One region of the Rossellomorea sp. RS05 genome, then DNA from elsewhere that is predicted to be linked to it. Evidence: predicted binding sites of a transcription regulator. Region 1 holds the regulator's gene; each other region holds the start of a gene.
What was found. Region 1 encodes CtsR, which represses protease genes until heat stress. Its sites were predicted from a motif close to ATGGTCAATAAAGGTCAAACA; they were not measured.
Positions count from the first base shown of each region.

Region 2: a site for CtsR is predicted at 4,349-4,369, ahead of clpB (ATP-dependent chaperone ClpB). Genes of this name have one in related genera too.
Region 3: a site for CtsR is predicted at 4,890-4,910, ahead of ABJ225_RS09650 (ATP-dependent Clp protease ATP-binding subunit). Genes of this name have one in related genera too.

Region 1 is NZ_JBDKWY010000013.1:46,707-57,262, reverse strand. Features, by position in the region: gene ABJ225_RS21205 (CtsR family transcriptional regulator) at 1,059-1,520, shown strand; gene mcsA (protein-arginine kinase activator protein McsA) at 1,541-2,083, shown strand; gene mcsB (protein-arginine kinase McsB) at 2,080-3,165, shown strand; gene clpC (ATP-dependent protease ATP-binding subunit ClpC) at 3,162-5,606, shown strand; gene radA (DNA repair protein RadA) at 5,731-7,101, shown strand; gene disA (DNA integrity scanning diadenylate cyclase DisA) at 7,106-8,179, shown strand; gene ABJ225_RS21175 (PIN/TRAM domain-containing protein) at 8,366-9,454, shown strand; gene ispD (2-C-methyl-D-erythritol 4-phosphate cytidylyltransferase) at 9,522-10,220, shown strand; gene ispF (2-C-methyl-D-erythritol 2,4-cyclodiphosphate synthase) at 10,213-10,556, shown strand, end outside.
Region 2 is NZ_JBDKWY010000001.1:181,850-192,405, reverse strand. Features, by position in the region: gene ABJ225_RS01060 (hydrolase) at 1-613, opposite strand, end outside; gene ABJ225_RS01055 (DUF2929 family protein) at 839-1,021, shown strand; gene ABJ225_RS01050 (hypothetical protein) at 1,217-1,447, shown strand; gene clpB (ATP-dependent chaperone ClpB) at 1,752-4,337, opposite strand; gene ABJ225_RS01040 (YjzC family protein) at 4,460-4,639, opposite strand; gene ABJ225_RS01035 (undecaprenyl-diphosphate phosphatase) at 4,814-5,632, shown strand; gene ABJ225_RS01030 (Crp/Fnr family transcriptional regulator) at 5,683-6,360, shown strand; gene ABJ225_RS01025 (metal-sulfur cluster assembly factor) at 6,402-6,710, opposite strand; gene ABJ225_RS01020 (prolyl oligopeptidase family serine peptidase) at 6,777-7,550, opposite strand; gene ABJ225_RS01015 (Cof-type HAD-IIB family hydrolase) at 7,708-8,517, shown strand; gene ABJ225_RS01010 (hypothetical protein) at 8,623-8,766, shown strand; gene ABJ225_RS01005 (DUF3813 domain-containing protein) at 8,768-8,947, shown strand; gene ABJ225_RS01000 (YitT family protein) at 8,989-9,834, opposite strand; gene ABJ225_RS00995 (DegV family protein) at 10,010-10,556, shown strand, end outside.
Region 3 is NZ_JBDKWY010000002.1:377,336-387,891, forward strand. Features, by position in the region: gene ABJ225_RS09620 (ABC transporter ATP-binding protein) at 1-33, shown strand, start outside; gene ABJ225_RS09625 (hypothetical protein) at 20-760, shown strand; gene ABJ225_RS09630 (hypothetical protein) at 808-1,467, shown strand; gene ABJ225_RS09635 (catalase) at 1,664-3,712, shown strand; gene ABJ225_RS09640 (hypothetical protein) at 3,977-4,138, shown strand; gene ABJ225_RS09645 (hypothetical protein) at 4,215-4,559, shown strand; gene ABJ225_RS09650 (ATP-dependent Clp protease ATP-binding subunit) at 4,994-7,123, shown strand; gene ABJ225_RS09655 (Cof-type HAD-IIB family hydrolase) at 7,173-7,928, opposite strand; gene ABJ225_RS09660 (ABC transporter ATP-binding protein) at 8,185-9,945, shown strand; gene ABJ225_RS09665 (MGMT family protein) at 9,942-10,259, shown strand; gene ABJ225_RS09670 (YfhD family protein) at 10,312-10,494, opposite strand.

The DNA of each region.
Region 1 (10,556 bases):
CCCCTGTGAGAGTAGGACGTCGCCAGGCAAAGTATAAAAAGCAGCTCATTTGATGGGTTGCTTTTTTTGTGGTGTTTTTTTGTTGGCGGGGAATGTTGGTGGTGATGTTAGCCGTTTGAAATAGGATGGGTAGAGAGATGTTGATTAGAGAGATATGTGAAGATCGCAGGTTGAAAGGGTTGGTTAGGAGGGCGAGAGTACGGTTAGAGTATGGGATGAGGCCGGTGAGCAAGGTCAAAGAGACAGATTTTTAGAGCTTTAATGACCTAAGGGAGTATATGATCAGCCAAGGGGGATGGACAGAGGTGTTAACTGGAGATGAGGCTATGGGGGAGTCGTGCTTATTTGCGACTTTTTTATGTTTCTTGCGAAGGGGGCGTGATACCTGCGGATAGGGTGCTTTTATCAGTGATGTTTTTCCAGATAAAGTATTCACTTATGTACCTGACACCATTCGACATTCCTCGCAACATCTTTTTTCCATTTGAAGCACTCAAGGACCCATCGTTCCCCCTCAGGCACGAAAATACCTGCGAAATTCAACCATTTATTTGCGATATTTTTGATTTTATTTGTGAAAAACGACTTTTTATTTGCGAAACGTACCAATGTTCATTTTTCTATTTGCGATCCGACCCCTGTATTTGCGTAAGGCCGTGCATACTTGCGACCTTTCAATCGTAGTTTCAAGTTCGTAAGGGATAAAATTATTCCGTCTCAAATCCCAAAAAATCCCACAAATTGACGTTCTGTCTGTGTACATTCCTTCATAAATATGGTAGTCACGATCAAAAGGACACAATCCTCACGTCCAACCCTTCAACATCCATTTCCTCTACTGAACTCTCCCAAAAACCCTGCACATCCAAAGAAGGACTAACCCCACACAAAGTCGAATATACACCTAATTCGAATTTTCCGTTTTTAATCGATCTTCACGTTTAAAATACCTCCCAAACAGAAAAGCTTTTAAGGCTATGCTTCTTCATTGCAAAGATGGAAGCCCGGTTGTATAATTATAGTCAAATATAGTCAAAGTCAAATGAGGAGGAGGTTTAATGAGAAATATATCCGACATCATTGAACATTACCTGAAGAATGTATTGGATTTAAGTGAATCTGAAATCGTCGAAATCAAAAGAAGTGAGATCGCTGATAAGTTCCAATGTGTTCCTTCTCAAATAAATTATGTGATCAATACCCGCTTCACCATCGAGAAGGGGTATGTGGTCGAGAGTAAGCGAGGGGGAGGCGGCTACATCCGCATCATGCGGGTGAAGGCTCATGATCAGCTGCATCTTATTGATCAGCTGGTGGCCCTCATTACTCAGAAAATCAGTCAGAATACGGCGGCTGATATCGTTTTCCGACTCGTGGAAGAGGATATAATATCTGAAAGAGAGGCAAAGATCATGCTGAGCGTCATGGATCGATCCGTGATCATGGTCGAGTTGCCTGAACGGGATATACTGCGGGGCAGGATGCTCCGGGCTATGCTGGATACGCTAAAATACGAGTAAGAATGTAAGAGGTGAATGGAATGATGTGTCAGGAGTGCAAGGAGAATCCGGCAACCCTTCATTTCACGAAGGTTGTGAACGGAGAGAAGACCGAGGTCCATCTATGTGAGCAGTGTGCTCAGGATAAAGGAACGATGTTCGAGAATTCGGCAGCCTTCACGGTGAATAATCTGTTGGCCGGTTTATTGAACATCACCCCCGGCTTCAAGCAGGCACAGGAGCAGGAAGCGCCGAAAAAGGAAGTTCTCCAGTGTCCGAAGTGCAAATTGACATTCCAACAGTTTACGAGCATCGGCCGGTTTGGATGTTCGGAGTGTTATAAGACATTCAATAGCGAACTCGATCCGATTCTGAAGAGGGTGCACAGCGGGAATATGGAGCATCATGGAAAGGTACCGGAACGAATGGGCGGTACCATCCAGATCAAGAAGCAGATCAAGAAGTTGAGAACGGAACTTCAGGCCCTCATCGAAGAGGAAGAGTTTGAGAGAGCAGCTGAAACGAGAGATCGCATTCGTTCCCTTGAACGTGAGATGAAGCAGGAAGGGGGAGGTGCAGAATGAGTCTGGAGCGATTTTTAAGCAATACCGTCAGTTCGTGGATGAATGAAGAAGGTCCCCAATCGGATATTGTCCTGAGTTCCCGCGTGCGTTTGGCACGGAATCTGACGGACTTCCGTTTTTCAACCCTATATTCACCTGAGGAAGCAGGGCAGATCGTAGAACGGGTGAAAGAGAAAATGTCTTCTTTTCCAAAAGAGCTGGGGGAACTCGAATTTTTACCTACGAGTGAGATTCAGCCGTTGGAAAAAAGGGTATTGATGGAGAAACACCTGATCAGTCCCAATCTGGCAGAAGATAAGAATGTCGGGGCCGTCCTTCTATCACCAGATGAAGATATAAGCATAATGGTAAATGAAGAGGATCATATCCGGATACAGTGTCTGTATCCAGGTCTTCAACTGAAGCAGGCCCTCTCCCGTGCCAATGAGCTCGATGATTGGTTTGAGAGCGAACTGGACTTTGCATTCGACGAGAAGCACGGGTATCTGACCACCTGTCCTACGAATGTAGGAACGGGACTCAGGGCATCGGTCATGGTACATCTTCCTGGCTTGGTCCTCACCCAGCAGATGAACCGGATCATACCGGCGATCAACCAGCTTGGGCTCGTCGTGAGGGGTATCTACGGCGAAGGCAGTGAAGCACTGGGGAATATCTTTCAAATCTCCAACCAGACGACCCTAGGTAAGTCGGAAGGGGATATCGTGGAAGATCTCATCAGCGTGGTGAATCAGATCATTGCCAAGGAACTGACGGCGAGGGAGGCATTAGTTCAGACCTCCAACATACAATTAGAAGATAGGGTCTTCAGATCGCTGGGGGTGCTGGAGCATAGCCGCATCATTGAATCGAAGGAAGCGGCCAAATGCCTGTCCGATGTTCGTCTGGGCATCGATCTGGGCATGATCCACAGTCTCTCCAAAAATATTTTGAATGAATTGATGATTTTGACCCAACCGGGTTTTTTACAACAATATTCCGGAGGTCCATTGCGACCGAATGAACGGGACATAAGAAGGTCTTCCTTGATCAGGGAGCGAATTAGATTGGATAAAGATACATGTGAGGAGGAAGAATCATGATGTTTGGTCGATTTACAGAAAGAGCTCAAAAAGTATTGGCATTAGCCCAGGAAGAAGCCATCCGACTAGCCCATAATAACATCGGCACTGAACATATCCTGCTTGGCCTTGTTCGTGAAGGAGAGGGGATTGCAGCCAAGGCACTGACTGCCCTTGGACTAAGCCCTGAGAAGATCCAGAAGGAAGTGGAGGGTCTGATCGGAAAAGGAACGGAAAAGTCCCAAACGATCCACTATACACCCCGCGCGAAGAAAGTCATCGAACTTTCCATGGATGAAGCAAGGAAGCTCGGTCACTCTTACGTAGGGACAGAGCATATCCTTCTCGGTCTGATCCGTGAAGGGGAAGGCGTGGCAGCACGGGTACTCGGAAACCTTGGCGTAAGCTTGAACAAAGCAAGGCAGCAGGTTCTCCAGCTCCTCGGCAACAACGATTCTGGCGGACACCAAGGAGGCGGCAGTGCGAATGCCAATACGCCGACACTTGATAGTCTTGCGCGTGACTTGACGGCCATTGCCCGTGAAGGAAGCCTTGATCCGGTCATCGGGCGAAGCAAGGAAATCCAGCGTGTCATCGAAGTGCTAAGCCGCCGTACGAAGAACAATCCGGTCCTTATCGGTGAACCGGGTGTGGGTAAGACGGCAATTGCTGAAGGCCTTGCCCAGCAAATCATCGCGAATGAAGTACCGGAGATCCTCCGTGATAAGCGTGTCATGACCCTTGATATGGGTACGGTCGTTGCCGGAACGAAATACCGCGGTGAGTTCGAGGACCGCCTGAAGAAAGTGATGGATGAGATCCGTCAGGCAGGAAATATCATCCTCTTCATCGATGAGCTTCACACGCTGATCGGGGCAGGAGGGGCTGAAGGGGCAATCGATGCTTCCAACATCCTCAAGCCTTCCCTTGCACGTGGAGAACTGCAATGTATCGGGGCGACGACCCTTGATGAATATCGGAAGTACATTGAGAAGGATGCAGCCCTTGAGCGCCGTTTCCAGCCGATCCAGGTAAATGAGCCGACTGCAGATGAGTCCATCCAGATCCTTAAAGGTCTTCGTGACCGCTATGAAGCGCATCACCGCGTATCCATCACGGATGCTGCCATCGATGCCGCTGTGAAACTCTCTGACCGCTATATCTCAGACCGATTCCTTCCGGATAAGGCAATCGATTTGATCGATGAAGCCGGTTCGAAGGTCCGACTCCGCTCATATACGACTCCGCCGAACCTGAAGGAGCTTGAAGCGAAGCTGGAAGAGATCCGCAAAGAGAAGGATGCTGCCGTTCAGAGCCAGGAGTTTGAAAAAGCCGCTTCCCTACGCGATTCCGAGCAGAAGCTTCGTGAAGAGCTGGAAGAAACGAAGAATACATGGAAAGAAAAGCAGGGGCAGGAAAATACCGAAGTCACAGTGGAAGATATCGCGAAGGTCGTGTCCAACTGGACAGGAGTACCTGTATCCAAGCTTGCTCAAACAGAAACAGATCGTCTCTTGAAATTGGAAGAGATCCTGCACTCCCGTGTCATCGGGCAATCCGAAGCAGTTGTCGCTGTATCGAAAGCGGTACGCCGTGCCCGTGCAGGACTGAAGGATCCGAAGCGTCCTATCGGTTCATTCATCTTCCTCGGTCCTACCGGTGTCGGTAAAACCGAATTGGCTAGGGCTCTCGCAGAATCCATGTTCGGTGATGAAGAAGCGATGATCCGGATCGATATGTCGGAGTACATGGAGAAGCATTCCACCTCCCGTCTCGTCGGATCTCCTCCGGGATATGTCGGGTACGAGGAAGGCGGTCAGCTGACTGAGAAAGTCCGTCGCAAACCATATTCCGTCGTGCTCCTCGATGAAATCGAAAAAGCACATCCCGATGTCTTCAATATCCTTCTGCAAGTCTTGGAAGATGGTCGTTTGACTGATTCCAAAGGAAGGACTGTCGACTTCAGGAACACGGTTCTGATCATGACATCGAACGTCGGTGCACAGTCCCTTAAAGCCAATAAGCATATGGGCTTCAATATCCAGGATGGGAAGCAGGATTACAAAGATATGAAAGGGAAAGTGATGGAGGAACTGAAACGTGCCTTCCGCCCTGAATTCCTGAACCGTATCGATGAAATCATCGTCTTCCACTCATTGGAGAAAGACCACCTGAAAGAGATCGTCACCCTTATGTCCAATCAACTCACGAAGCGCCTCAAAGAGCAGGATATCCATCTTGAACTTTCTGCGGCTGCCAAGGAGAAGATCGCGGATGAAGGATTCGATCCTGAATACGGTGCAAGACCGCTCCGCAGGGCCATTCAGAAATATGTCGAAGATAAACTTTCTGAAGAGCTCCTGAGAGGGAAGGTCTTGACGGGTCAAGACATCCTCATCGATGTCGAAGGGGAAGAGTTCGTCGTCAAATTGAAAGAAGAAGCAACCAATTCAACTCCTTGATGTGAAAAGGAAGAGGTACACGGTCATGAACCTGTGCCTCTTTTTTTCCATAAGAAGTGAGAGGTATGTATAGCCGGGGCACTCTCGGTATAGTAATAAGACTAGGAAGAGGAGTAGGATCGTTTTGGCAAAAAAGAAGACAAAATTCGTATGTTCATCCTGTGGGTATGAATCAGCAAAATGGATGGGGAAATGTCCCGGGTGTAATGAGTGGAACACGATGGTGGAAGAAGTGGCCATTACGGGGAAGCAGCCCCGTGGTGCATTCCAACATAGCGAAGGGCCATCGAAGGCTGAAAAACTGACATCCATCGAAACGATGCAAGAGCCCCGTGTCCTTACTGATTCCAAAGAACTCAACCGGGTACTTGGAGGAGGAGTGGTGCCGGGATCGCTTGTGTTGATAGGGGGAGACCCAGGGATAGGGAAATCCACCCTGCTGCTGCAAGTATCTTCACAGCTTGCCGAACAAAAGCAAAAAGTCCTTTATATATCAGGTGAAGAGTCCATCAAGCAGACCAAACTGCGTGCGGACCGGCTGAATATCACAGCTGATGACCTATACATATATGCAGAAACCAACCTGCAGTCGATTCACCAGACCATCGATCAGCTTTCACCCGACTTTGTCATCATCGACTCCATTCAAACCATTTATCATCCGGAGGTCACTTCGGCACCCGGGAGCGTATCACAGGTCCGGGAATGTACGGCTGAATTGATGCGGATCGGTAAGACGAAAGGAATTGCCATTTTCATCGTCGGACATGTAACCAAGGAAGGATCCATCGCCGGTCCCCGTCTACTGGAGCATATGGTGGACACTGTTCTCTATTTTGAAGGGGAGCGCCACCATTCTTACAGGATCTTGAGGGCGGTGAAAAACCGTTTCGGTTCTACGAATGAAATGGGAATCTTTGAAATGAAGGAGCTGGGTCTTGAAGAAGTCGCCAATCCTTCAGAGATCTTCCTCGAAGAACGTTCACAGGGATCTGCCGGGTCGACGGTTGTTGCATCCATGGAAGGAACAAGGCCGGTGCTTGTGGAAATTCAAGCCCTTGTCACTCCGACGAGCTTCAATAATCCGAGACGTATGGCAACAGGAATCGACCATAGCAGGGTCTCCCTCATCATGGCAGTGCTTGAGAAGCGGGCAGGGATGCTCCTTCAGCAACAGGATGCCTACCTCAAGGTCGCAGGCGGAGTGAAGCTAGATGAGCCGGCTATCGATTTGGCCGTGGCGGCGAGCATTGCTTCAAGCTTCCGGGACAAAGCTTCACGCGCACAGGATTGCATCATCGGGGAAGTGGGACTGACCGGGGAGATCCGGCGCGTTTCACGGATTGAGCAGAGGGTGCAGGAAGCGGCGAAGCTCGGCTTCCAGCGGGTCATCATCCCGCAGAACAATATCGGGGGATGGCAGGCACCGGGCGGCATCGAAGTGGTCGGTGTATCCGATATCCACCAAGCGTTGGGTATGATTTTAGGAGGATAACAAAATGGAAGATAAAAAGGCAAAGGATAAATCCATATCGGATATTTTACAATTCGTTGCGCCCGGTGCGCCTATCCGGGATGGGATCGATAATGTGCTCCGGGCCAATACCGGCGGACTTATCGTCGTCGGATACAATGACAAGGTCAAGTCCGTTCTGGACGGAGGCTTTCATATCAATTGTCCATTTTCACCGAGCTATCTGTATGAGCTGGCGAAAATGGACGGGGCGATCGTCCTGAACGAATCCGGGACGAAGATCATCCTGGCCAATGCCCAGCTTGCCCCCGATGTGTATGTTCCTTCTACAGAGACAGGGATGAGGCATCGTACGGCAGAAAGGGTGGCAAGGCAGACGAATGCCCTTGTCATTGCCATCTCGCAGCGCCGGAACGTCATCACCCTGTACCAGGGCAATTTCCGATACGCCCTGAAGGACATTTCCGTCATCCTGACCAAAGCCAATCAGGCTGTGCAGACATTGGAGAAATACAAAGTCGTCCTCGATCAGAGCATCTCCAATCTATCGGTTTTGGAGTTCGAAGAATTGGTGACCCAGAGCGATCTGCTCCAGGTTCTCCATCGATTCGAAATGGTTCTCAGGATCAAAAATGAGCTTCTGACGTATCTGAGTGAACTCGGCACGGAGGGAAGACTGATCCGCCTGCAGATGAATGAACTGCTTTCAGACATCGAGAGCGAGGCCATGTTGATCTTCCGGGATTACGCCATGGACCGCAACGTGAAAGCATTCGAGCTTCTATATAAGTTCCAGGAGCTTGTGCGCTCAGAAGTCCTTGAAGACAATGTGCTCCTGAAGCTTCTGGGTTATCAGGGCTATCCCCACCACGACGAGGCGATGTTCCCGCGCGGATACCGTGTATTGAATAAGATCCCGCGCCTGCCGATCGTCATCATCGAGAATGTGATCAACGAGTATGATGCTCTTCATCATATCGTGAAAGCGACGGTCGAAGACCTTGATGAAGTGGAAGGGATCGGGGAAGTGAGGGCGCGCAAGATTAAAGAAGGTCTCAAACTCATAAAAGAACAAACGTTCGCTGACCGGCAATTATAGCACCCAAGTCCCGGTTTGATAAAAGGGAAATATGCCCTGTTTCCAAAAAATTGACAGTGTAATCTCCGAGTGTTAGCCTTTTCATGAGGGCCTCTATCATCGTTTGTGAAATTGAAGAAAATTAGTCAAGAATCTCACGTTTTAAAAATCATAAATTGTTTATAATGGATAGGAGGAGGTGAAGGTATGTTAAAAAGAATCGTTCAGGCATGCTTCCTTATCGTAGGTGGTACACTAGGGATCCTATTGATTCCGGAGTTATTGTCGGTCATCAACATGGCGGATATTTCATTAATCAATAATGCATATATGACTGCTATATTAGGTGCCATTATTTTTTATATTATTTCGTTCTGGGCAGTCGAGTATGTGGTGAACTTTGTCAAATGGTTTGAAGATAGTTTGGTAAAGGCCCCGGTGACGGATTTGCTCTTTGGAAGTCTTGGTCTGATTATCGGATTGATCGTTGCGTACCTGTTGGGAATTGCCGTCAATCAGCTTGAATTCCCGATTTTGAATGCGGTCGTACCGGTGCTCTTGACCTTGCTGCTTGGGTATCTTGGTTTCCAGGTCGGCTTCAAGAAGCGGGATGAAATGGTAGGTCTCTTCGGCAATTCTCGTTCCAAGAAGAAAGATTCCGACGAGGATGATGAAGCGAACGCCGTGAAGACCCTAAAAATTCTCGATACAAGCGTGATCATCGACGGACGTATTGCAGACATCTGTCAAACGGGATTCCTCGAAGGCATCGTCGTCATTCCTCAGTTCGTCCTCGAAGAGCTCCAGCATATCGCGGATTCATCCGACGTATTGAAGCGGAATCGCGGACGTCGAGGACTTGATATTTTGAACCGCATCCAAAAGGAATTGCCGGTTGAGGTCCAGATCTACGAGGGCGACTTCGAAGAGATACAAGAGGTGGATTCGAAGCTTGTGAAGCTTGCGAAACTCACGAACGGAATCGTTGTGACCAATGATTTCAACCTGAATAAGGTATGCGACCTTCAAGGGGTACAAGTATTGAATATCAATGACCTGGCCAACGCCGTTAAGCCTGTCGTCCTTCCTGGTGAAGAACTGAAGGTACAGGTGATCAAAGATGGTAAAGAGCATAATCAGGGCATTGCCTACCTCGATGACGGAACGATGATCGTTGTGGAGGAAGGGCGCAATTACATCGGCAAATATATCGATGTCCTAGTCACTTCGGTGCTGCAGACCTCCGCGGGGCGGATGATCTTTGCAAAGCCGAAACAATTGGAAAAAGCGCTCTAAGCCTGACTCCTTTGACCCGGTAAGGTATAATGGATGAATACTAGAGGAAGTCAAAGGAGTTAATCATATGGAGTATCAAGTGGTCATCCCGGCTGCCGGAAGGGGCAAAAGGATGAAAGCGGATCGGAATAAGCTGCTTCTTGAGTTGGACGGGGCACCCATCATTGTCCATACCCTTCAAGTGTTCGACCGGGATCCCCTGTGCCAGGGGATCTTTGTTGCTATCCATCCCGATGAACGGGAAGAGTTCGAAGCTCTGATCGATCGTCATGATATCGGCAAGGATATCCGTCTCGTCGACGGGGGGAAAGAAAGACAGGATAGCGTGTATCAGGCATTGCTTGAGGTCGATCATGAAGTCGTACTCGTTCATGATGGTGCCAGGCCGTTCATTTCCCGGTCGGTCATCCACGAGCTCGCTGAGCGGGCCGGGGAGACAGGCGGGGCGATTGCCGCGGTTCCGGTGAAGGATACCATCAAGAAAGTCATGGATGGGAAAGTCGAAGAAACGATCGAGCGCTCAAGCTTGTGGATGGTGCAGACCCCACAGGCTTTTCGCGTTTCATCTTTAAAAAAAGCCCACGATGCAGCAATGGAGGAAGGGTTCCTAGGCACCGATGACGCTTCACTTGTGGAGCGTCTGGGGGAAGACGTGTCCATCGTGGAAAGTGATTATGACAATATCAAATTGACAACGCCGGAGGATATGTTTTTTGCCGAGGCGATATTGAAGAAGAGAACAGAAGGAGGAAAACATCATGTTTAGAATCGGACAAGGCTTCGATGTGCATCAACTAGTGGAGGATCGTCCATTGATCATGGGCGGCATCACGATCCCATATGAGAAAGGGCTTCTGGGGCATTCTGATGCCGACGTCCTTCTCCATGCCGTGGCGGATGGCTGCCTCGGTGCCATTGCTGCCGGTGACATCGGGAAGCATTTCCCGGATACGGACGAAGAGTTCAAGGACGCAGACTCGGCCAAGTTGCTTCAACACGTATGGGCAATGGTCAAAGAGGAAGGCTATGAACTGGGGAATATCGATTGCACCATCATCGCCCAAAAGCCGAAGATGGCCCCGTATATCGATGAGATGAGAGC
Region 2 (10,556 bases), on a different contig from region 1:
GTATGAGTGAGACTTGATTTTTATAACGATTCAGACTGGTAGGTTGCACAATGTAAAGTGGCATGGGGAGGGTGTGGAACACATTTGATTCTGTTAAAGATTCAATGAATGCCGGCCACTGATCTTCCGTCACGCTGAAAGCATGTCTGATTTCCCGAATGAGCTTTTTGTGGAAAAACTTCTGCTCCTTCTCCTGTTCAAGATGGTTTCGAAGGGACACACATGGAGACAGCATGACGATGCTCCTTACCTCGTCTTTCATCAGGGGATACAGGTTTTTCAGCACAAGCCCGCCCATTCCTTCAATCAGGATATGAATACGCGGATTGATGATCTCAGTCCTTTTCACATATTGATAGAGGCGATGAGCAAGGCGGACTGCCCTTTTGTTTCCCCAATTGGCTCCGTAGAGATTGCTGTAAAAAACGATATACCCTTTATCTGTCATGTCACGGACCCATTTCTTGCGGAATTCATGATGGGACCAGAAACTGCTTTTCTCATCTACATCTTGACCGTAGTCACCGATGATCATCACTGCAAAACCGTTCGGTCGTTCTGGATAATGAATCATGCACCACTCTTGCTCTACTTGAAACAATCGTTGATACATCTGAAATTCTCCTTTTTCCAAGGTACTATAGTGTATGCGAGGTTCCTGTATCGGAAAGGGGATTAGCCCATTAATGAAGGAATTCATGATGAAGAGAATAAAATGATAGGGTTTACATTTCACATTTTCGCCATTTATTAAAAGCTGAAGCTGTGGTAGTATAGAGGAGATTATGAATGTTTACATAGGCTTTTTCAGCCAATTATATAGAAACGGGGTGTAACCGTGAAATTTTTCTGGATGTTCTTTTGGGCATTTGCACTGACCGAGATGCTGACTTATGTTGTAGCAAACATGAGTGGCGGAAAATTCGATTTCATGCAGGGATTGATCTTATCCGTAGCTGTCACGATCCTTGCTTATATCGTAACATTGATCCTTCCCAACGAACCTGTCGAAGATCATTAAAAAAAGCATGTAGACCGGGTCTGAATTTCAGAAGACCGTCTACATGCTTTTTTTATTCAAAACGCCGGAGATTTCTCCGTTCTTTCCGCTTGAGCTGTTGGTGCAATTAACTCGTCTTAAGATTTCGTGAACGGAGAATTAATACTGATGACGAGCAGAAAGAATCCAGGCAATATAACCGTCCGAGAGGGACCAATGCCAGCAGCCGACCAACCACCGAGAATCAATCCGGATAGTATACTGAAATTTATCAATGTGGCCATAATTCAACAAGTCGTGACCCTCACTTTAGATGAGTGGGAGCATATCAATGAAGAAATATTAAATACGATTAATGTACGACCATCTAAAAAGGTTCCGGACAGTAATCGTTCGGACTATAAATTCATTGTTCTTACATACAAAGATGATGCTCGCTCAGAATGAGTAATAGATGGGACATAAGTGTTTTAGTCATAGTAAAACCCGAATTCCTTTGCCTACCACTAGGTAAAGGAATTCGGGTTTTTAATTTGATTTACGAACATTTAAATGTCATTGTATTCAGCGGTTGATTGGAGTGCAAGACGAAGACTCCTGTGGGAGAGTAGCTAATGTGAGACCCCGCAGGTATGCCGAGGAGGCTCACAGGCTACCCACGGAAAGCGAAGTCTTGCACGGAAATCATTAGCGGTATTAAAAACATGAATTGATCTTGTTCATCATTTGATAGGACTTTTTTCAACCATCCTTACCTGATCGTCAGACCCCGCTCCCCTTTCTCAACCATCACTTCGCCAGTGGCCTCGCCAGCTATAATGGCCCTGGCAAGTTTTGTTTCGATTTCTTTTTGCAAGAAACGTTTCAATGGACGCGCCCCGTACACGGGGTCATAGGCCGACTCAGCAATGAAGGACTTGGCGTCGTCCGTGATTTGCAGGGAGAGACCCTGTTCAGCTACCCTCTCTTGCAGCTCCTTAAAGAGCTTATCAATGATACCTTTAATATTGTTGACGCTTAGGGGTTTGAATAAGATGATATCATCCACCCTGTTCAGAAATTCCGGTCGGAACGAAGCCCTCAGCTGACCCATGACCAATTCCTTCGTTTCTTCATTGATCTCCTCTTCTCCGTGATTGCGTTCAAGAAGATGGGTTGATCCGATATTGGAGGTCATGATGATCACCGTGTTCTTGCAGTCCACGGTTCGTCCGGCAGAATCGGTGATCCTCCCATCATCAAGCATCTGAAGAAGGATATTAAACACTTCTGGATGGGCCTTTTCGATCTCGTCAAGTAGGATCACCGAATATGGCTTACGCCGGATAGCTTCAGTAAGCTGGCCTCCTTCTTCATAGCCCACATACCCGGGAGGAGCTCCCACAAGTCTTGAAACCGCGTGTTTCTCCATGTACTCTGACATATCGATACGGATCATGTGATCCTCACTATCGAACAGGGTCTGGGCGAGGGTTTTTGCAAGCTCGGTCTTTCCTACCCCTGTGGGACCTAGGAAGATGAATGATCCGATTGGACGGTTGGGATCCTTGATCCCTGCCCTTGCCCTGATGACGGCATCTGTCACCAGACCGACCGCCTCATCCTGGCCGATGACCCGTTCATGAAGGATGCTGTCGAGTTTCAGGAGCTTCTCCCTTTCACCCTCCACCAATTTCGTTACGGGGATTCCCGTCCATCTGGCCACAATGCCTGCAATCTCTTCTTCTGTGACTTCTTCCCTCAGTAAACGCCCTTCTTCTTCCTTCAGCGCTTTTGCTTCGAGACCAGCAAGCTCTCTCTCGACTTCTGGAATCTTTCCGTGCCGGAGTTCCGCTGCTTTGTTCAAATCATATTGATTTTCCGCATCCTCGAGGGACCGGCGCAGCTTTTCCAGCTCCTCACGTTTTTCCTGGACGATGGCGATGCTTTCTTTTTCCTGTTCCCACTTCATCTTCATTCCATTCACCTTTTCCTTCAGGCTGGCAAGGTCCCCCCTGATGGAGTCAAGTCGCCCCAAGGAAGCTGCATCCTTTTCTTTCACCAGAGCCGCTTCTTCAATTTCGAGCTGCATCACCTTCCTGGTGATTTCATCGAGCTCTGTGGGCATCGAATCGATCTCGGTTCGGATCATGGCACATGCTTCATCAATAAGATCGATGGCCTTATCCGGCAGGAAACGATCGGTTATGTAGCGGTCAGATAGAGTCGAAGCTGCTACGATGGCCCGGTCATGGATATTGACACCATGGTGGATTTCAAAGCGATCCTTCAGTCCACGGAGGATTGAGATCGTATCTTCTACGGTCGGTTCTTCTACAAGCACTTGCTGAAAGCGTCGTTCGAGGGCGGGATCTTTTTCAATATACGTACGATGTTCATTTAGCGTCGTCGCGCCGATACAGTGGAGTTCCCCCCTGGCGAGCATAGGTTTGAGAATATTTCCTGCATCCATTGCACCCTCGGTTTTGCCTGCACCGACAATCGTATGCAACTCATCGATGAAGAGGATGATCCTTCCCTCACTTTTTTTCACATCTTTCAGTACCGCCTTCAGTCGCTCTTCGAATTCTCCCCTGAACTTCGCCCCTGCTACGAGTGAGCTCAGGTCCAATTCAAAGATGGTCTTTTCCTTCAACCCCTCCGGAACATCTTTTCGGACGATCCGCTGAGCAAGCCCTTCTACGATGGCCGTCTTCCCTACACCCGGTTCCCCGATCAGAACGGGATTATTTTTGGTTTTTCTTGAAAGGATCCGGATGACATGACGGATTTCTCCATCTCGTCCGATAACCGGATCAAGCTTTCCGGATCGCACCTCTTCCACAAGGTCCCTTCCATACTTCTTAAGGGCTTCATATTTCATCTCAGCATGTTGATCTGTCACTTTGTCCCCTCCCCTGATGGTTTCCACCTGATTTTGAATCAATTGTTGCTCAATCCCTTTTGAAAGGAAGTAACGCGTTATGGGATGGTCTTGCTGACGGTAAATCCCTACAGCAAGATGTTCTGTGGATATGTACTCATCATCCCATTTTTCCATAAGCTGTTTGGCATCTTCAAGGAGACGACGAATATCAGTAGCGAAGTATTGTCCATAAGGAATATTCTCCCCCTGTACCTCCGGGACCTGCTCAATCCTTGACTGTATAAACTCCTGCAGCTCTGAAATATCGACATCCATCCGGGCATAAAGGGAAGCCAAAAAGCTGTCCGGCCCTTCAAGCAGACGATCCCACAGATGGATCAACAGGATGTCAGTATGCTTTTTCGCCTTTGCCAGTTCCCCTGCCGCCACGAGCCCCTCCTGGATGGCAACGGTGAATTGATCAAAATTCATGTACACACTCCTCCTTGACCATTCTTGACCTTTTCTTTATTATAGCTTGTTCCTTCCCTATTGGAAAATAAAAGCCCGTAACGGCAGAAAAAAGGATGGAGCAGATGCCCCATCCCTTGTCATTACGGCTTCCTGGCATATGTCCAGTGGCGATCGTCGTTTGTCGTCTCAGGAAAACGATCCCCGGCCTTCAGTTTAGCCTGCTTCGGGTGATTGACTGTACTCCCGGTTTCACCGATTTCAATGTATATTCCATTATTAGGTGCTTTTTCGCCACCCTTGAAGTGTCTGCGCTGTCCCATAATGCCCCCTCCTTTTGAAGCATGTGCTTCCCTTCTATTTTTCGACATACAGGAGCCATTCATACCTGTCAGAAATATGTCAATCTCTTTTCGAATCTGGAAATTCCCTTTACAGTCTTTTGTACAATGGTGTTAAATGAATAAGTGTGAATTTTTTTACTTGGAGGAAACAAAATGGATTTTATTTTAATACTGAAATACCTGATACTCGGACTCATTCAAGGTCTGACCGAACCGATCCCGATCTCATCCAGTGGCCATCTTCAAATTGTCCAGCATTTTTTTAATATCAAGACCACTTCTTTAACGTTTGAAATTCTTGTGAACACCGCATCCTTGCTGGCAGTCCTGGTTATTTTCCGTCGTGATATCTACAGGCTGGTTGCAAACGGGATCGGATACTTCAAAACGAAGTCCCCGGAAAATACCCGCGACTTCAAATTCATCCTGTATTTGATTGTGGGGACGATCCCCGCCGGTGTCATCGGTGTCCTGTTCGGTGATAAGATCGAGGCGCTCGTTTCGGACCGTATCATCACTGTGGGAATCACCCTCTTCATTACGGGTATCGCCCTCTGGTTGATCCGCAATCTGCGCGGGCGTAAAAATGACGGGGACCTCAATTTTAAAGATGCCATTATCGTTGGACTGGCACAGGCAATCGCTCTGATTCCTGGCATCAGTCGTTCAGGAGCTACCATTGTTGCTGCCATGGGACGGGGAATGAAACCCGAAACCGCCCTTCGATTTTCTTTCCTTTTATACATACCTGTTTCGTTCGGTGTCATGCTGCTCGGCATCAAAGACCTGATCAACGACCCTAACTTAGGGGAACTGGCCGTACCATATACCGTTGCGTTCCTTGCCTCCCTCATTGCATCCTACTATGCATTAAGATGGTTCATGGGGATCATGGCAAGGGGCAACCTGAAAGTGTTCGCCATCTACTGCTTTGTTGTCGGCGGTGGCGTGGCACTATTTTCCCTTCTATAATCCACGGGGAGGAATATCCTTTACCTATCTAAACGAAATGGTGTGAGGCTGTGGGACATGTACCTGGATCGATCAAAGAGATGTTCATGTTGGATGGTCACCCATATGATGTTTCCAAAGGAAGCTACCTGTTTCTTGAAGGAAAAGTTCCAAGCCACTTGTTCTTTATCAAGGAAGGGCATATCAAAGTAACGAGGTCCACACCCGGTGGACGTGAACTGGCCCTTCGAATTGTCGGAGCCGGTGATGTGGTGGGAGAATTGCTTTGCGGAGATTCTTCCTATTCGGTCAGTGCCAGGGCAATGGATCGCTGTTCCCTCCTCTCGATTCCTATCACCGACTTCGAGACATCCCTTTTGGACGATCGTGTGAGGAACCGGGATTGGATCAAATGGTTTCAGCTGCAACAGAGGAAAGACCAATCGAGGTTCCGGGATCTTCTTCTTCATGGCAAGAAGGGCGCCCTATATTCAACCTTGATCCGTTTGACCAATACGTACGGTGAACACCAAGTGGGCGGGACCCTCATCGGAATCTGCCTCACCAATCAGGACCTGGCCGATTTCTGTGGTGCCTCCAGGGAAATGGTGAACCGGATGCTGCACGACCTCAAGGAAGACGGGGTGATTTCCATGAACAAAGGCTTCATCACCATTCATAAACTGGATCGACTGAAAGAAACGATCGATTGCGATCAATGCCCCCTATGCGTTTGTCAAATCAACTAGAAAAGGGCCTGCTATGTGCAGGCCCTTTTCTTATGGAACGATTAACGGATCCCTAATGCGATTTTGGCATAGCGTGACATATTGTCCTTGCTCCAAGGCGGATTCCATACGATGTCGACTTCAGTATCTTTTACTTCAGGGATATCACGAAGCGCTGTTTTTACTTGATCCACGATGGTCCCGGCGAGGGGACATCCCATAGAAGTCAGCGTCATCGTAACGGTGGCTGTTCCTTCTTCATTCAATTCCACGTCGTATACCAATCCCAGATTCACGATGTCTATTCCGAGTTCAGGGTCCACCACTTGTTCAAGGGCGCCCATCATATTATCTTTCAGATCTTGATCCACACGATCACTCCTATCTGTCCGTATTCTTAACCAATCTTAACAAAATCTGTCCCATATGACAAAAGGTTACGCCATCAGATGATCGACGAACCAGTCCACAAGCTTCAAGACACCGTCTCTGCTCACTTTGTGATTAGCCTTCTTATCTTCAAGGAAGACCAGTTGATCCTCGCGTCCTTCATAGAAAGGAAGAAGTTCCGTATACGCTTCATATGTAAGCTGGAACGGTACGACTTTGTCATTTTTACCATGCCAGAACATCAGGGGACGTCCGTTCAGCTTTTCCGGTTGCAGACTGAGGTCGAACCGTGAGAGCTCGGACAAGATTTCTTCGACCTGCCCCTCTGTGAAAGGATTCTCATAGCCCATTTTTTCAAGCTGGCCAAGCTGAGCCTTTGCTAGCTTCACATAAGATGGGTTTCCCATGAGGGATACCGCACTGTTGATCCATTCATATTGAGTCAGGGCACCAAGGGTCACGATTCCGCCCATGCTCGTACCCGCTAGACCGATTCTTTCCTCATCAATCAGGCCATCCAGGGCGAAAGTCTCCTTGAGGATATCCAACTCCTTGATGGTATGGATGACGATATTCCAGAATCGTTTGCCCAGCTCATATTCGGTCTTACCTGTCCCCCGCTCCCCGTGCTCAAGACAATCAGGCAGGATCACTCTGAAGCCTTTCTCGGCTAAGTAATATGCATAGTGCAGATTATGCTCCTTCGCACTCGTGAATCCGTGGACGAAAAAACACGTCGGCAGCGCTTCATTGCGGTATTCTTCTTTCACCAGATGAAGAAAGGGGATTTCTTCAATGGTATTATTCTCTACGATGATCACGATCGTCCGCTCCTTCCAAGTATAGCTTCCTTCCTATGATATCCTAGTGGAAGGGGCATGTATATTATTTGGCCTTCACCTCCACGTTCAGTGGACAAGCGTGCGGCCTTATGCGTACACTACAACTAGAGAATATATAAATGGGGGATTAGTGAACATGAAAGATAAACATCTTATCGTCCTTGACCTGGACGGAACCTTGCTTACAGATGAAAAGAAAATATCCGTGCGCACGTTGGATACTCTCAATAAAGCCAGGAAAAATGGACATGAGGTCATGATTGCAACAGGCAGACCATTCCGTGCGAGTGAACTTTACTATAAGCAGATGGGGCTCAATACGCCGATCGTCAATTTTAACGGGGCATTCGTCCATCACCCGGGTGACTCTTCCTGGGGAGTCCATCATGAACCGATGGACCTTGAGACAGCCAAACAAATCATTGATGCCTGTCACGGTTTCAAATTCCAGAATATCGTGGCGGAAGTGAAGGATGATGTGTACCTTCACTATCATGATGAAAAGATCATCGATGTATTCATGATGGGGAATCCGTCCATCTCTACCGGAGATATACGTCAAGTATTGAAAGATCACCCCACTTCCATGCTGATACATGCTGATGAACACGATGTTCCGGAGATCCGTTCCCACCTCGACGACGTCCATGCAGAACTAATCGATCATCGCCGCTGGGCTGCTCCTTGGCACATCATCGAAATCGTCAAAACCGGCCTGAATAAAGCCGTCGGCATCGAAAAAGTGGCCGCGAGCCTTCAAATTCCACAGGACCGCATCATTGCTTTCGGTGACGAGGATAATGATCTTGAAATGATCCAATATGCCGGAACGGGTGTAGCCATGGGGAATGCCATCGATCCACTTAAAGATCTTGCCAACCATATCACGGAAAGTAATGAAGATGACGGGATCGGCAGGTTCCTTCAAAGGCATCTTGAATTGTAATTCTGGCAATGGAGGGTAATACTTGCTAACGTATTTCAATGGATTTCAGCCATACTAATCAGGAGCGTCCAAGTGGCGCTCCAACTTCGATAAGGGGTGGTTAGGATGGGAAGGAACAAGTCCAAGCGTTTTGTACAGCAAGGAAAAAATGCGGTCTCTAAACATGATGAACGCATTCCATACCATTTGACTTATGCCGAGGCAGAAGCAAGGAAGCTTTCCAATACTCCTTACGACGGAGGTCTGTAACATGGCAAATCCACTTTTCCGACAGGCCCGGACCGCAGTTGAGGAAGCCTGTGGCTCACAATCGGATCCACAGGCGATACAGAAAGCGAAAAATGCCCTTTCCTCTGCATTTGCCAACTCGAATAACGAGGAGAGAAAGCAGCTTCACTCCATGCAGGATGAGTTGAACCGCCTATCGTAAGAACATGCAAAAGGGCAGCCGATAAAATGGCTGCCCTTTGTTTAGTCTTTCCTGAAAAATCCGAATACACCTGTCGTTTGGACGATATTCGTGAATGCCTGGGGATCAACTTCCTTGATGGTGTGCTCCAGTTCATACAGTTCATATCTGGAGATGACGATGATGAGCATTTCTTTATCTTCCCCTGAGAAAGCCCCTTTGGCCGGCACCGTCGTAATCCCTCTCACCAGCTTCGCATGGATGGCATCTTTCAGTTCCTGCGTCCTTTTCGTGACGATCATGGCGGTAAGCTTTTCATGACGCGTATGGATGGCGTCGATGACCCTGGTTGTTACATAAAGGGTCACGAGCGTATAAAGGGATTTTTCCCACCCATACAGGAAGCCCGCTGAAATGATGATGATTGAATTCATAATGAAGAAGTAGGTTCCGACCGGTCTGTCCTTCAACCGCGAAAGGATCATGGCGATGATATCCATCCCTCCGGTCGAGGCACCATACTTCAGGGTAAGACCGACACCGACTGCAGCAATGACGCCTCCAAATACAGCGTTGAGGAGGATATCGGGTGAAAGCTCCACCACAGGGATGACTTCAAGGAAGAATGAAGTAAGGAAAACCGAGACGAAGCTGTAAATCGTAAATGACCGACCCACCTTCATCCATCCCAAGATGGTGACGGGTATGTTCAGTATGAATAATAAAATACCTGTAGACAGATGAAACGGTGTGAATTCCTTCAGGAGGCTGGATAATAACTGAGCCATACCCGTGAATCCACTTGCATATACATTAGCAGGAATCAGGAAGAAGTTCATGGCAACAGCCCCGAGGACCGCTCCCACCAATACAACAAGAAACTTCTTCGCTTCCAGGGTAACGTGCATTTTTTTCATGAATCGAACTCCTTTGGCAAGTGTCATTGTTCCTTATGTTCCACACTATATCACAGCTAAACCCCTTGCACATGATCCTTATGTACAAGAATTTGAATAACTATCGATTGTGCTTTTACTGAAAAATAGCTAGACTAAACCTATATAACGAAAAAAGGTGATAGATATGAACGTAAAACTTTTTGCTGATAGTGCCAGCGACCTGCCGGTAACTTTCTTCGACCAACCCAACATAGAACTGCTTCCACTGCAGGTACATATTGACGGACATGATTATGAAGACCTTGTCACGATCCAGCCCAAGGAAGTATTTGATAAAATCCGCGAAGGTCATGTTCCGAAGACCTCCCAGGTTTCACCCGATATGTTCCTGAGGACGTTCACAGAGTTGGCCAAATCCGGCGATGCAGGTGTCTACATCGCCTTCTCCTCCCAACTGTCAGGGACCTATCAGACAGCGGTGATGATCAGGGATCAGGTGAAGGAAGAGTATCCTGATCTTGATTTGACCATCATCGATTCCAGGAGCGCATCCCTTGGATACGGACTGTCGGTCATCAAGACCGCAGAAGTACTCCATGCCGGCGGCACCAAGGATGAAATCCTGGAAACGGCACGCTACCATGTGGAGCATATGGAGCATTTGTTCACCGTCGAAGACTTGGAATATCTCGCCAAGGGCGGTCGTGTATCAAAAGCTTCTGCATTCCTTG
Region 3 (10,556 bases), on a different contig from region 1:
GGAAAAGGGGGAATCGATGATGTCTATCGCTAAGGCAGACTTTTGGAGTATCGTCATGAAACAGCTTCGGTATAAGCTGAAGGCGTATAGGGGGATTTATACGTCGTTGATTACGGTTCAAGTGTTGGCTTTGTTGTTTTCTTTTGGTAGTACCAGTAGTATGAGCGGTTCCTCATCTATCGGCTTGTCATACAATGTGTACGGGTACTCAGGAAGTTTGATCTTGATTTTCACGATGCTTTGGGGGCTCATGACAGCCATATTAATTACAACTAAAGCTTACCGATATGATGACTTTGTTATGGTAAGTACGAGAATGACCAGTCAAATCTCATCGCTGTTGTTTTTAGTTATCTCCTCCATTATTGGTGGACTTACAGCCATTGGGGCAGATTACTTACTAAGAGATCTGTTACTTTTGTTCAAAGATACGGCATTAATCTTTGAAGGGTCGACCCCAACGTTTCAAGGTGTGATCGGATCCTGTGTTTATTTACTTCTATTCTCTCTTATCGGGTATACTTGTGGGATTTTGGTTCAACTCAAAAAAATATTCCTTTTTATCATCCCTTTGGTGGTTATCGGGATACCGATTACAATGTCATTTATTCTTGGAATCAGATTTTTTACTGAAGACATATTACAATTCTTTTTTAATGAAACGTCCTTCCTCTTATTTATTGGGAAGTTCTTAGTTGTCAGCATTTCGCTCCTATTAATCACCTTTACTGCTGGAAACAGATTGGCGGTGAGACCATGATGATCATTAGTCTCATATCACTGATTGGTATCTTTGGGCTACTTGCATTGTTGATCGGTTTTTCATTTAAGCGTATCAGAACAAGAAAGGGCAGTAGACGCATTCTTCCTGAAAAAATCTTGGCGGGGTACTCAATTCTTTTGCTATGCTCGATTCTCGTTTTTGCTCTTGTTCCTGCTCATTTAAAAAATGTAAAGTATCCATATAATGACGATTACCCTAATGAAGAGAAGGAATATGAACAATTCATGAATGGACTGAAGGATGGAACGATTGATAAGCTTTCAACAGCTATTCAGAAAAAAGAATGGGATTTTCCCTATCCCAAAAAATCATTCGATGTAAAGACGGTGGATTGGAATGTAGGCGATCCTTTCATTCTGATCGACGACAGGGGTGAAGCAGACCGAATTGTGGTCCACCATATTGTATCGAGAAGTATCGTGCGAAAAATGGATATAACGAGTGAAGTACCCTCACCACAAGTTTCTTTTAAGGAGGGGACATTGATCGTTAAAGGACAACCTGAGAAAACGCTTACGATTAATCAATATAGTAGTTCGTTTGTCACGAAGCAGTTCAAAGGAAAGCCATTATTCGAGGAAGGAATGTACGATTCAAGTATCGGCTATGAAACTGTTTATATCACAGTTCCAAAAGGTACACTCGTATCAGGCCCCGTTGAATGGGTAAGGGATCTAGAATGATCGATGACGAAAAATGAATAGAATAAGGGAGGAAGGAGGCATCTTTGGATGGTGCCTCTTTTTCTATGAAAATAATAGGTGAAGAGGAATACCTCTCCAGAAAATCATGTTTATTCTACCAATAGAAGGGTAGTTTGTAAGTGGATTTGTTTACATAGTAAACAGCATTACAAAACAGGTGGAGAGGGTTGAGAGAATGAGTAATGAACGTCATGGCAAGGTGAACGGGAATAGCAAGGATGAACAGCTGGAACAGTACCGTGTGGATGATAAGGATAAGCATCTCACCACGAATCAGGGCCTGAAGGTATCGGAAGATGAATTTTCCCTCAAGGCGGGGGAACGCGGTCCGACCCTGATCGAGGATTTCCACTTCCGTGAGAAGATGACACACTTTGACCATGAACGGATCCCTGAGCGCATCGTCCATGCCAGGGGCTATGCCGCACACGGTGAGTTCGAAGTATATGAATCGATGAAAGACTATACAATGGCGAAATTCCTTCAGGATCCATCCGTGAAGACGCCGGTATTCGTGCGGTTTTCTACGGTGGCAGGATCGAAGGGGTCTGCTGAAACCGTACGCGATGCCCGCGGGTTCGCAACGAAGTTCTATACAGAAGAAGGGAACTACGATCTTGTTGGGAATAACATACCAGTCTTCTTCATCCAGGATGCCATCAAATTCCCTGATTTCGTCCATGCGGTGAAGCCGGAGCCTCATAATGAAATGCCGCAGGCTGCTTCCGCCCACGATACATTCTGGGATTTCGTCGCCAATAACCAGGAATCTGCGCATATGGTCATGTGGGCCATGTCCGACCGTGCCATCCCAAGAAGTCTCCGCATGATGGAGGGCTTTGGTGTCCATACATTCCGCTTTGTCAACGATGAAGGGAAGGCACACTTCGTGAAGTTCCACTGGAAGCCTGTCCTAGGGACCCATTCCCTCGTATGGGATGAAGCACAGAAAATCAACGGGAAGGACCCTGACTTCCACCGCCGTGATCTTTTTGAGTCCATTGAAAACGGAGACTATCCGGAATTCGAACTTGGCGTTCAGCTCATCAAGCAGGAAGACGAATTCAAGTTCGACTTCGACGTATTGGATCCGACCAAGCTATGGCCGGAAGAAGATGTACCGGTGAAGATTATTGGGAAGATGACGCTCAATCGTAATGTAGACAACGTTTTCGCCGAAACGGAGCAAGTGGCATTCCATCCGGGATCTGTCGTTCCTGGCATCGACTTTTCCAACGACCCCCTACTACAGGGTAGGCTCTTCTCCTACACGGATACTCAGCTCATCCGTTTAGGCGGACCGAACTTCCATGAACTTCCGATTAACCGACCGGTCTGCCCGTTCCATAATAATCAGCGGGATGGTTACGGCCGCCAGACGATCAACCGCGGTCAGGTGAGCTATCACAAAAACTCACTCGCCAACAATACCCCTGCACCGGCAAGTCCTGAGGAAGGTGGCTATGTCCACTATCAGGAGAAGGTTGAGGGCCATAAGGTCAGGGCCAGGAGTGAGAGCTTCAAAGACCATTTCTCCCAGGCGACGATGTTCTGGAACAGCATGAGCCGTCCGGAAAAGGATCACATCATCCAGGCGTTCAGCTTTGAGCTTGGAAAAGTGGAGAGTGTGGACGTGAGGAAGCAGATTGTGGCCATGTTTGCCAATGTCAGTAAGGAACTTGCCGAAGGCTTTGCGGAACAGATCGGCCTTGAGGCTCCTCAGGATGCCGGTTCCACTGTAACGAAATCATCTCCTGCACTCAGCCAGGAAAACACGAAGAAGAAACCTCAGACCCGAAAAGTCGGTGTGATCGTGGCGGGAGGATTCAACAGCGAAGTATCGGCCATCCTGAATGCTCTTAAAGAAGAAGGGGTGCAGCCAGAGATCATATCCGGCAAGCTCGGCGTTATCAAAGGAGCTGACGGGGCGGAGCTTGAGGTGGATCATACATTCCTTACAGGTGAATCGGTTCTGTTCGACAGCATCTTACTCGCTGGTGGAACCGAAGTAGATAAGAAGTTTACAAGTGAAACTCAGTATTTCGTGAAGGAAGCCTTCTCGCACTTCAAACCGATCGGTGCTGTCCATGAAGGATCTGAGTGGCTTGCTTCTGCCGGTATCCAGCAAGGCTCAGGAGTTGTTACGAATGGAGGAGATGATTTCTCCAAACGATTCATCACCGTCATTTCCGAACACCGCCACTGGGATCGTGAAGTTGTTTAAATAAGAGAAATACAGTGAGGCTGGGACAAACGTGATTTAGTCATAGTAAAACCCGAATTCATTTGCCTGCAATCAGGTGAATGAATTCGGGTTTTTAATTTGTTTTGTGAGCAGTAGCGTCAAAGAGATCCTCTCAATCTATACTGATGTCTATTTTCGCCCGTTTTACTAGAAATAGGCTTCTATCAGATGCGAAACTTACAGTTCTACATAGAATAACGTTGTAAGGTGATTTACTAGAAAAGAACAAGGAGGTGACTGGATATGGGTTACTCAAAATCTCAACCAAGCTATGAATTTGATTTCTACAGCCTTTTGTTGGTGATTCTTGTGGCTGCGTTCCTTATCACGCTTGCTATTGCCCCTCTTGCGGCACTAGTAATCGGAATTGCGCTACTTGTATTGTTAGTGGTAGGCGAGTTGTAAGAATGACGCTCCTGAAGATGGGACAGGCTCCCTTCTTCAGGAGATAATATGAAGACCTTGAAGGGAGGAACGGAGAATGAGCGAAAAAGGAAATCCACTTGAAGGATTATTCGATATGATCAACAAAGTATCAAAGGATCAAGGTCAATCTATCGATATGGATACATTGAAGGAACAGATGAATTCCATCATGAATGAAGACAGTCTGAAAAACCTGATGAAGGGGACAGGGCTGGGATCAACGGAAAATCTCCTGGGTATGGCAAAGAACTTCGATATCTCATCCATGCTGAACAATGTCATGAGCAAACGGATGAACCGTGGCGCAGGCAATGTAAATGCGGATATTGAGAAGATGAAGTCTGATATACAAATGATCAAGAAATATATCAAATCAAACAACTGGGAGCAATGGTACTAAAATTCTCCTGTAATAAGGATTCACATAGATGAATGATCTCTGATAAATCAGGGATCATTTTTATTTTGTATGCTGAAATATCTATAATGGAGAAATATAACTTTTGAAAGAAGTCTAAGCTAATCGCTTTTCTCGAAATCGGAAAGGGCCTCTTGCGGAAGATATGATCCAATAATTTCGAACGAATGAAACAATTCACCAAGTGAACGAACCGTCATATGGAGATTTATTTACCGAGCAAATTACTTGAGAGAAAATCAATGAGGTTTTATACTTTTTTCACACTCCATAACAAGACAGGGTGAAATAAAAAAATAAGCAAAAACCTTGAAAGTCAAAAAAGGTCAGAGTATACTATGTTCATAAGGTCAAAGTTAGTCAAAGTCAAATGAGACCTTACCTATTGATGAATTTTGAACAGGAGGTCATACACAATGAAATGTGAAGTTTGTCAACAACATCAGGCAACCATTGAATTGTTTACTCAAGTGAACGGAACGAAATCCAAAGTGCATATGTGTTCAACATGCTTTCAACAGCAGACCGCACCTTCTGGAATGCACGGTGGATTCCCGTTCGATGAATTATTTAAAGGCATGAATATCGGAGGTAGCCAGCAGTCAGGATTCAAGTCCGGACAAGGAAGCCAGCCGCAGACTCAACAGAGGGGCGGAGGGTTGCTTGACCAATTCGGACGCAATGTGACCGACGGAGCAAGAGCAGGACTGATCGACCCTGTCATCGGACGCGACAAAGAAGTCGACCGGGTGATCGAAATCCTGAATCGCCGCAACAAAAACAATCCGGTCCTCATCGGGGAACCGGGTGTCGGTAAGACGGCTATCGCGGAAGGTCTTGCATTGAAAATCGTCGCTGGAGACGTGCCTTCGAAATTAATGAATAAAGAAGTCTATGTCATGGATGTCGCTTCCCTTACAGCGGGAACAGGTGTGAGAGGTTCGTTTGAAGAGCGCCTGAAAGGTATCATCAATGAGCTTCAAAACCGTAAAAACGTCATGCTCTTCATCGATGAGATCCACCAGCTGGTTGGTGCAGGATCTGCGGAAGGAAGCATGGATGCAGGAAATATCCTGAAACCTGCCCTCGCCCGCGGTGAGCTTCAGGTCATAGGAGCGACAACCCTTAAAGAATACCGCCAGATCGAAAAAGACGCGGCTCTCGAACGCCGCTTCCAACCCGTGATGGTCAACGAGCCTACACTTGAGGAATCCATTGAAATCCTGAAAGGCCTCAAGGGTAAATACGAAGCGTACCACAAAGTCACATTCACGGATGAAGCCCTTGAAGCATGTGTGAAGCTTTCACACCGCTATATCCAGGATCGCTTCCTTCCTGATAAGGCGATCGACCTCATGGACGAAGCCGGTTCAAAAGTGAACTTGCTGTCTGAAGGAAAAGATACAGCCGAACTTCATCAAAAGCTGAGTGACATTAAGTTGAAAAAAGAGCAGGCTACAAAAGCAGAGAACTATGAAGAAGCAGCCCGCCTGAGAGATCAGGAAGCGGCTATTGAAAAACAGTTGGATGAGGGACATCAAACACATGATGCCACTGTCGAAACCGAGCTTATTCAATCCCTGGTGGAATCTAAGACAGGTATTCCTGTCGGCAAGCTCCAAAGCGACGATCGTGAGCGCATGAAATCACTTGAAGAAAATCTTGCCGGCAAAGTCATCGGCCAAGAGGAAGCCGTGAAAAAAGTGGCTAAAGCCATCCGCCGCAGCCGTGCAGGACTGAAGGCGAAGCATCGTCCAATCGGTACATTCCTCTTCGTCGGCCCTACCGGTGTCGGGAAAACCGAGCTCACGAAGACCCTTGCAGAAGAACTCTTCGGCTCCAAAGAAGCGATGCTCCGACTTGACATGAGTGAGTATATGGAGAAGCACTCTGTTTCAAAACTTATCGGATCACCACCTGGATATGTCGGTCATGAGGAATCAGGTCAGCTTACAGAAAAGGTAAGACGGAACCCGTATTCCATCATCCTTCTTGATGAAATCGAGAAAGCGCACCCAGATGTCCAGCATATGTTCCTGCAGATCCTTGAAGATGGCCGTTTAACTGATAGCCAGGGAAGGACAGTCAGTTTCAAGGATGCTGTCATCATCATGACAAGCAACGCCGGAGTGACGGATGTGAAGGAAAAAGTCGTCGGTTTCGATACAGGTGGAACGGATGCTATCAAAGAAACCAACATTCTGACCTCTCTCGGAGCGTACTTCAAACCGGAATTCTTGAATCGCTTCGACAGCATCATCCAGTTCCAATCACTCGAAAAAGAAGAACTTCTTACGATTCTCGACCTTATGCTCGATGATCTAAGGAAGGATCTATCCGAACAAGGCATCTCCATTACGGTCGATACGGTCGCCAAGGAAAAACTGGTGGACCTTGGTTATCATCCTGCATTCGGTGCACGTCCTCTCCGCCGCGTCATCCAAGAACAGGTGGAAGATCGCATCGCCGATCTACTTCTTGAAGAAGACGGTGTGAAGGAAGTAAACGTGTCTGTGAAAGATGACAATATTATCGTCGGCTCATAAAGACAAAAAGGCGTATCGGTTTGGCCGATACGCCTTTTATTGTAGAGAATTATTGTTGCTCCAATAGTTTATGAATGGCCTGTGCCACCCCGTGATCCGTATTGCGGCCGGTTACCCAGTCTGCCGCCTCCTTGACTGATTCCTGTGCATTGCCCATGGCGACACCGATCCCGGCTTCACGAATCATGGCCATGTCATTCAGGCTGTCTCCGCAGGCCATCACTTGGTCCATGGATAGTCCGAGCCATTCACATACTTTGACGAGTGCCGCGGCCTTGTTCACGCCGGCTGGATTGATTTCAATATTGGTCGGGCTTGAGTTCGAAACTTCGAGTGCTTCGTTATTCATAAGCTCGTCCAAAATGACCTTCCTGACCTCATCATCCTTGATATCAAAGCCGAATTTGAGCCAATTATAATCTTCGATCTTACCATCGAATGGATTATGGCTGTTAAAAAGGCCTTGAGAAGTGGAAGACCAGAAATAAACGCTATCCTTATCGTGGGTTTCCTTCAGTTTCCAAAGGTCCTTCACAAGCTCGTTATCCAAAGGCGTCCCATGGACAAGATTGTACTCTTTGTCGTAGATCTCCCCGCCGTTAACGGTCACAAGGTAAGAGGATCTTCCGAGCTGATCCGAAATATCGCGGCATGTGCGCAAAGAGCGTCCCGTACTCAATACAACATGGATGCCTTTTTCTTTGGCGAGCTCAATAGCCTTCTCATTCTCCGGAGAGACCATTCCCTCGTCATTCACAAGCGTCCCGTCCATATCGAGTGCGATCAATTTAATATCTGTTGGCATTGACAATCACGTCCTTCTTAGAATTCTTCTCTAGTGTAATACAAAAACCACCATCCATCTAGGAAAGAAGCTTTAGTCAGAGAGTAAAACAGTATAGAATAAAGAAAAGCGGAGGGCGCTGGCCATGGGGCGACAAGCATAAGGCGAGGAACCCGGAATGACGTCCTATGCTCTTCTTGCTTTCAACCACGAACAATAAGATCCAACATATCAAAGGATAATTAATGCATGACAAAACCCTCGAAAGGAAGACCCAATGAATCCTTCAAATCAGAAAAATTCTTGGAAGCATCTATTCACACTTATCCGTGAAACGAAACCGCCCAAATTATTGTTTGGCATTTCCCTTGGGCTTAGTCTCCTGACGACGCTCGCAGGACTTGCCATTCCACTGCTTACAAGCAAGCTTATTGATGATTTCAGCTTAGACTCACTGAGCAGGGGAGTGATCATCGCGATGATTGCAGCCTTTTTCATCCAAGCACTTGCTGGTGGTGTCTCGGTCTATCTGCTCGCCAAGGTAGGTCAGCACGTCATTGCCTCCCTGCGTGAAAAGCTTTGGAGTAAACTGTTGACGCTGCCGGTCCCTTATTACGATACACATGAAACGGGGGACTCTGTCAGCAGGATGACCAACGATACAGGAGTCATCAAAAACCTGATCACAGAGCATCTCACCGGATTCATTACAGGCATCATTTCGGTTGCCGGGGCAATCATCGTCCTCTTCTACCTCGATTGGCCATTGACCCTTGTGATGTTTTCCATCATTCCCCTCGCTCTCTTGTTCCTGATTCCCGTAGGCAAGAAGATGGCGGAGATCTCAAGGGGCATCCAAGGTGAAACGGCCAGCTTCTCAGCCAACCTTACCCGTGTCCTTTCTGAAATAAGGCTTGTGAAATCTTCGAATGCAGAAGACATTGAATTTGATAAGGGGAAGGCTGGCATCAGAAAGCTTTACCGGTTGGGGATAAGGGAAGGGATCATCCAGTCCCTTATGTCACCTGTCGTCTCATCCATGATCATCATCGTCCTTGTCCTGATCATCGGATTCGGTGGTATTCGGGTAACGTCCGGAGCCATGACGGCAGGAGAATTGGTTGCCTTTTTCATTTACCTGTTCCAGATCATCATGCCCATCACACAGATCATCGTCTTTTTCACCCAGTTCCAAAAAACAGTGGGCGCGACGGAAAAAGTTCTTTCCATCCTTCAGCTTGGAGAGGAGCGCCTCGATGAAGGGGAAGAGGTGAAGGATCTTGATGAAGCCCTCATCCTCGAAGATGTATCATTCGGGTACGAGACCGAAGAAATGGTCCTTAAAGAAGTAAGTATCATGGCTGAAAAAGGAAAGGTCACCGCCATCGTCGGGCCGAGCGGCAGCGGAAAGACCACGTTGTTCTCTTTGATTGAACAATTCTATCGCCCCCAACACGGTTCAATCCGCTTTGGGCAAACGCCTATCAGCACCTTCTCCTTGAAATCATGGAGAAGCCTGCTGGGATACGTTTCCCAGGATAGTCCGATCTATTCCGGTTCTATCCGGGATAATATCTCTTATGGGCTTGAAGGGGAAATATCTGAAGAAAGAATGATCGAAGCCGCAAGGATGGCATTTGCCCATGACTTCATCAAGGACCTTCCGGATGGGTACGATACGGAAGTAGGGGAGCGCGGGATCAAGCTTTCAGGTGGGCAGCGCCAGCGTATAGCCATTGCTAGGGCACTTCTCAGGGACCCCGATATCCTCATGCTCGATGAGGCGACTTCTAGCCTCGATAGTCAGTCTGAGATCGTTGTACAGGAAGCGCTCAAGAATCTCATGAAGGGGAGGACGACGATCGTGATTGCTCATCGCCTGTCAACCATTGTTGATTCTGACCAGATCATCTTCCTTGAGAAAGGGAGGGTGACAGGTAGCGGAAATCATGAAGAACTATTTGCTTCACACGCATTGTACCGTGATTTTGCCAAGCAGCAGCTGAGGATCGGTGAACGTGAAGGGCTGGAGAATTGAAGCCATTCACAGAACGTGCAGTCTGCATCATCAAGTCGATACCTCATGGAAGGGTTATGACCTATGGACAGGTTGCTGCGCACGCCGGCAGTCCTCGGGGTGCAAGACAGGTGGTCAGGATCCTGCATTCCATGAGTGCAAAGCGCGGGTTACCCTGGCATCGAGTCTTGAATGCGAAAGGGAAAATCAGTCTAGGTGGAAAAGAAGGTCAGCACCAAATGGAAGCTCTTCGTCAGGAAGGGGTCCTCTTTCAGAACGGGACAGTCAATCTCGATCACTACCGCTATGAGCCACTGCCTTTGGAAGAGGAATAAAGGAAAGCCCCCGCTCACAAACGTGAGCGGGGGCTTCTGTCGTATGATGGTGCTATTTCTTCGCCCGGGCACGCTGATTGGCAGCGTTGGCGCGGGCCTGGGCTTCTAGATCGGCCTGGTCGGCAAGTTCACGTGAGAACTCTTCGTCGACGCCCATTTTGTTCTGGGCCGGAGTCTGAGGCAATGAATTGGCATTTTTATCACGATTCTTATGCGATCTTCCCAATCGAAACATCCCCTTATCATACATAGTCGGTACAAGCGCTGGCGCCTGTACGTATAGTGTGGGTCATTGTC